2 regions of the Kurthia sp. YJT4 genome follow, and region 2 is predicted to be linked to the other one. Evidence: riboswitches for the same ligand, from Rfam matches in the RefSeq annotation. Region 2 holds a riboswitch; the other holds the start of a gene.
The links. Region 2 has a riboswitch for FMN ahead of ribE (riboflavin synthase). Riboswitches for the same ligand answer to the same signal wherever they lie in the genome.
Positions count from the first base shown of each region.

Region 1: linked by a shared signal. The riboswitch ahead of QN089_RS04430 (ECF transporter S component) and the one ahead of ribE (riboflavin synthase) in region 2 are both predicted to bind FMN.

Region 1 covers NZ_CP126689.1:927,984-931,252, forward strand. The annotation lists gene QN089_RS04425 (ATP-binding protein) at 1-1,094, shown strand, start outside; FMN riboswitch at 1,187-1,322, shown strand; gene QN089_RS04430 (ECF transporter S component) at 1,483-2,064, shown strand; gene QN089_RS04435 (biotin transporter BioY) at 2,117-2,668, opposite strand; gene QN089_RS04440 (hypothetical protein) at 2,951-3,269, shown strand, end outside.
Region 2 covers NZ_CP126689.1:1,646,901-1,650,169, forward strand. The annotation lists gene ribH (6,7-dimethyl-8-ribityllumazine synthase) at 1-95, opposite strand, end outside; partial or broken gene ribB (3,4-dihydroxy-2-butanone-4-phosphate synthase) at 125-709, opposite strand; gene ribE (riboflavin synthase) at 721-1,353, opposite strand; FMN riboswitch at 1,480-1,613, opposite strand; FMN riboswitch at 1,714-1,847, opposite strand; FMN riboswitch at 1,945-2,078, opposite strand; gene QN089_RS08110 (metallophosphoesterase) at 2,562-3,269, opposite strand, start outside.

The sequences.
Region 1 (3,269 bases), 720 kb from region 2:
AGATTGGACAGCTTGCAACAGCCTTCAATCAAATGGGTAGACAGTTAAAGCACCATGTGGAAGTCATTAATCAAGAGAAAGAACAGTTATCAAGTATTTTAACGTCTATGACAGATGCAGTAATTACGTTTAATCGTGATCGTACGATTTTGTTAAGTAATCCACCAGCAGAGTTGTTATTACAAAAATGGTTCTTATCGAAAGAAGATCAGTCAAAACCATTGCCAATAGCTATCTATCATATGCTAGAACATGTACTTGATTTAGAAGAAGAACTAGAAGAAGAATTAGAAATTGATGGTGCATATTATGTCATTTCAATTAGTCCTTTATATAGCGCTGAATCAGTACGTGGTGCAGTAGCTGTTTTACGAGATAAGACAGAAGAACACCGCCTTGATAAATTACGTTCAGACTTTATTGCGAATGTATCACATGAACTACGCACGCCGATTTCGATGCTTCAAGGATATAGTGAAGCGATTTTAGATGGTGTTGTATCATCTGAAGAAGAACGAAATGAAATGATGCGTATTATTTATGATGAATCACAGCGTATGAGCCGATTAGTAACCGATTTACTCGATTTAGCGCGTATGGAATCTGGGAAGATGCGTTTATATCTTGATGACTTAAGTATTAATCAAGTATTTGAACGTATGACACAGAAGTTCGTACAGCGCGGGAAAGAAAAAGGAATCGAAGTAAGTTATGAAACAGAGTTCTCAGATGATGCGCGCGTTCAGATTGATGAAGACCGCATCGAACAAGTTGTAACGAATTTAGTGGATAACGCAATTCGTCATACAGCAAGTGGTGGCCATGTAAAGGTGCTAGCAGACCAATATGCAGGACAAGTGCGCATTCGTATTCAAGACGATGGTGCTGGTATTCCGAAAGAAGACCTTGCATATGTCTTTGAACGCTTTTATAAAGCAGATAAAGCACGAACAAGAGGTAAGGGTGGCACAGGTTTAGGTTTAGCTATTGCGAGTAATATTATTAATGCACATCGAGGTCGTATTACAGTAGAAAGTGAAGTAGATGTAGGTACAACCTTTACATTCTTCCTACCACTACCAGATGAAATTTAATGAATAAAGAAAAAGTCTTGGATTCGAGAGAAACTTCTCTTTACAATTCAAGACTTTTTTTGTATGATGAATGTGTGAAAAAAATAAATACGGTTCATCTTCGGGGCAGGGTGTAATTCCCGACCGGCGGTAATGAAGTGTTTAACATTTCTCAGCCCGCGAACCTTAACAGGTTGATTTGGTGCAACTCCAAAGCCGACAGTATAGTCTGGATGGGAGAAGGTGAAGGTACAGCGTTGTGTTCAAAAAAAATGAGTGAACAACGTTTATTTAATGTTGCCTAATTCTCCCGCGTAGAAGTACTTCTACGTGGGATTTCTATTTTAAATAAGCACACGCAGCCTTACCTCTTTTTGAAGTGATCCGCAACAAAAGGAGAAAACAGAATATGAAGAACAAGAAGTTACGTCGCATGATTGCAATTGGGATGTTAAGTAGTATTGCATTTTTACTACACTTAATTAATTTCCCAATTCCGCCATTCCCGAATTTTTTAGAGGTAGATTTCGGTGATATCCCAGCGTTAGTCGCAATGATTATTATGGGACCACTTGCAGGGATTTTAGTCGAGTTACTAAAGAATGTCATTGACTGGGTATACACAGGCAGTCCAACGGGTGTACCAGTAGGGCATATGGCAAACTTTGTAACAGGCTTATTATTTATCCTTCCAACGTACTTTGTTTATAAAAAATTAAGTACAAAAAAAGGATTGGGAATTGGTCTTGTTGTAGGTACAATCTCTATGGCAGTAGGTATGAGTATATTAAATTACTTCGTCTTTATGCCAATGTATAATTACTTCTTAAACATGCCTGTTGAAACAGGGGCTGCATTACGTGCTACAATTGTAGCGGGTGTGCTACCATTCAATATTATTAAAGGTGTTCTTGTAACAATTGTCTTCCTACTATTATTTAATGTAATGGGTAAGTGGATGACGAAAGAACGCAGAAGCTTCCAAGCATAACGATAAAAAAGCTTTGGCATTTTCTTAAATGCCAAAGCTTTTTGTATGAGTTTTAATGTTGTACACGTAGTAATTGCGCATGTAATAAGCGATTTCGTACAACAATACCTGCTAATGCAGATAAAATGGCTTTAATCACACCAACAAGTAAGAATGGATAGACACCACCCATAAATGCACCAGTCCAAGATAAATCAGCACTGAATTTTAGCCAGATTGTACCGAAAGCAAGTGTTACAATCATTCCGATAATATTAGCAATGATTGCTTGTACCTTTGTAAAACCGAATCTTTCAAGGTATAAACCGATTGCTACAGCTGCTGGTAAGAAGCCGATAATATAGCCACCAGTTGGTCCTGCAACAACGCCTAGACCACCTGACATACCACTGAAGACTGGAATCCCAATTGCGCCTAGTAATATGTAAATAAACACAGATAGTGAGCCATAACGAAGTCCTAGAATTGTAACAGCTAAACCAATTGCAAATGTTTGTCCTGTAATTGGAATGAGTGGCAGTGGAATCGTAACCTGTGCAAAAATCCCGATAATTGCTGCGAATAATGCGGAAAGAATCCACATCTTCAATTGTTCATTTCTCATAAAAATCCCCTTTGTGTAAACTTATTTTAAAACTAGTTAACCAAAATATAATGAAAAAATGAAAAAAGGTCAACACTTTTTTTCGTGACAACAACGTAAAGTATGCGACGAATATGACAGAAAAATATCATTTTAAAGTAACAACTTACAATAAATGTCAGAGAATTTGCAAAAAGATTAGAAATATGTATAATAAGACAAAGACGATTGAACAAATTAAAAAATAAGAAATTTGCTTCAATATGAGAAAAAATGACTGATAAAATAGAGAGGGGAAGCTTTGTGACCGAAAGGAAACTACTCAGTGCTTTCATTACATCTCTTGCTGCGTTTTTTATATTACCGATGCTATATAGTAATCAGCAAGATGATTTTTTGACTTCGGCATTAAACATTAGTATGTATTCATTTCCTTTGATTTTTACATATGGATTAATCATATCCTATGTATCGGACTTTTTTGCTTCATCCAAACGAAATATTTCAGGTGTATCTTTTTTATTCCATTCTTTACTAGGTTCAACAGTAGCTGTACCGATTTTTATTTATAGTTGGATGAATGATGAAGTCGAAACGGCGATGCAACCAGAAATTTGGACAG
Region 2 (3,269 bases):
TCTAATAAACGATTTGTGATGAATTCGTTGAATCTTCCTAATACAATCCCAACTTTTAAGTCTTTTCCGATTAATGTTGTTTCGATCATGTTCATTTTGAATACGCTCCTTTTGTTTGTTCAATATATTGTTTTAATGCTTCGATTGAAATGATAGGTAATACGTGTTTTTTAGCAAATGCGGTCAACTTTTCACCTGTCAGCATATGTCCATCATCACCCATAATTTCACAAATTACTGCTACTTCTTTTTTATCGCATAACTTTGCCAAATCCACTCCTGCTTCCGTATGCCCATCACGTTCTAATACACCACCAGCTTTTGCAATAAGCGGAAACACATGTCCTGGACGACGAAAATCTTGTGCTACGGTTTGTTCACTTGTTAAAGCTTGAATGGTTAATGCACGATCATAAGCACTGATACCTGTTGTCGTATCGATATGGTCAATCGAAATTGTAAAGGCTGTTCCATGATTATCCGTATTATCTTCTGTCATCGGCGCTAATGCTAAGCGTGTCGCCATTTCTTCAGAAATAGGTGTACAAATTAATCCACGCCCCTCAATTGCCATAAATGTTACTTGTTCAGGTGTAATCGTTTCTGCTAATGCAACGAGATCCCCTTCATTTTCACGTGTTTCAGAATCAGTCACGATAATCATGCCACCAGCTCGTAAAACACGAAGTGCTTCTTCTATTTCTTGCATGTTCTTTCACCTCAAAATCCATTTTTTCGTAAAAAATCTTCTGTTAAAATTGTCGCCATTTGGCTTTGTACATATTTTCCGATGTAATCCGTTTCGATATTGACGACATCACGTACTTTTTTCATATGCAAAATCGTTGTTTCATATGTGTGCGGAATAAGCGAAACTTCAAATGTCCGCGCGTTTAACGCAAAAATCGTTAAGCTAATCCCGTCCACTGTCACAGAACCTCTTGGCACCATCTGTTTGATGAATTTCGGTTCTGTTTCAATCGTTAAGCGAATTTCGTTCGATGTTTTTAAGATTCTCTGAATTTTCCCGACTGTTTCAACATGTCCTGTCACAATATGTCCACCTAATCGTCCTTGCAACTGTAAAGCTCTTTCAACATTCACTTTTTCACGTAGCTGTAGACGATGTAGTGTTGTTGTATGAAAGGTTTCTTTCATAACTGTCGCATGAAAAGCGTACTGCTCTAATTTTTCAATTGTTAAGCAAACACCATTTACTGCAATCGAATCACCCAGTTTCGCATCTTGTAAAATTTTTTCTGCTTGAATTTGCAACACCATATTTTCATTCGCTTGTCGAATCGATTGAATTGTCGCAACTTCTTCTACAATCCCTGTAAATATACGAACCACTCCTTTCCCAAAATAAAAAACTACCCTCGATTGATGAAACAATTCAGGGTAGTTTTATGGAAGAATGATTAAAATTCATGTCTAAATAAACCTGTTGACATACGTCTTTTTAACAAGTTTTGTTCACACATCCTTCTCCCATCCAGACTGTACTGTCGGTTCTGGATTCTCACCAGCTCCTGCTCCGAAAAGCTCACGGACTTATCGCTCTAACACGCATCACCGTCGATTGGGAATTTCACCCGACCCCGAAGGATTATTCAGTTTGATACAACAAAAAAGACCTTCATTTACATGAGGTCGATGAAAAAAGGTATGTTCAAATAAGCCTATGATTTTTCGGATCATAAACAAATTTTTACATGTCTTCTCCCATCCAGACTATACTGTCGGCACTGGATTCTCACCAGTTCCTGCTTCAAAAAGCTCACGGACTTATCGCTCTAACGCGCATCACCGTCGATTGGGAATTTCACCCGACCCCGAAGACGATTCTGTTGTCACAATAAAAAAGACCTTCATTTACATGAGGTCGATGAAAAAGGTATGTTCAAATAAGCCTATGATTTTTTCGCATCATAAACAAATTTTTAGCATCTTCTCTCATCCAGACTATACTGTCGGTCCTGGATTCTCACCAGCTCCTGCTCCGAAAAGCTCACGGACTTATCGCTCTAACGCGCATCACCGTCGATTGGGAATTTCACCCGACCCCGAAGATTTTTTTAATTGTAGCTATACCATACCACTAATTTATTCAGAAAACTAGATTTTTTACAAAAAAACTCAAAAGACCACGAATGATTACGTGGCTTTTGAGTGATTCGAGAGGGGCTTAAATTGACTGGGATCGTGTGAATTCGAACATTCGACTGGCGAAACGGGTCACTCGTTGAAGTTGTTGGCTCACTCGTTAATCGATTCGGGACATTCGCTCGTTCAAACGGGACATTCGAGTGCGAAACGGGTCATTCGAGGGCAAAAATGGGTCACTCGACCAAAAGACTTGAGTTGCTCCCTTTCCTTACTTTCTTCAAGGCTTTTGAGCAATTCGAGAGGGACTTAAATTGACTGGGATCGTGTGAATTCGAACATTCGACCGGCGAAACGAGTCATTCGTTAAAGTTGTTGGGTCACTCGCTGATTGATTTGGGACATTCGACCGGCGAAACGGGTCATTCGTTCGTCCAAACGGGTCATTCGCCCGTTTATTTCGATTCTAAAATTGTAACGACGATTTCTGGGCGGTTGAAGACACGTAATGGGAAGAGACTATTTCCTAGACCACGGCTAATTACGTGTTGCAACTGTTCCACTTGTTCAATTCCTTCTGTATGTTTCGGTAATAGTGAGGCATCATGATCGACTAACCCACCTAAAAATGGTAAGCGAATTTGTCCGCCATGTGCATGTCCTGTGTATGCAAGGTCGATTCCAGCTTGTGCGTATTTTTCGCCAAATTCTGAACGGTGTGCTAATAAGATTTTGAATTGATCTTGTGGAACATTCACCAGCGCTTTTGCTAGCATATCTTCTGTTGTTTCGCCGGATAAAGGGTCACTAATACCGATAAGTTGAATACGCGCACCATTATAATAGAATGTTTCTGCTTCATTATTTAAAACATGCACGCCCCTTTTTTGGAGTGCTGTATGAATCTCTTTAACTCGATTAATTGAAATTTCATGATTACCATCGACAAAATAAGTCGGGGCAATTTTTGTAAAACCATCAACTGCTTCTAGACTTCTTCCCAGTTTATAATTATTGCGATCAATTAAATCGCCTGTTAAAAAAATTAAATCGGGTTTTTGCTTTTTTACTTGTTCAATTAGTCGTTGTTGGTGACGACCAAATTTTGCATCGTGCAAATCTGAAATTTGAACAATTGTTAAACCATTCATTTCTTTTGGTAA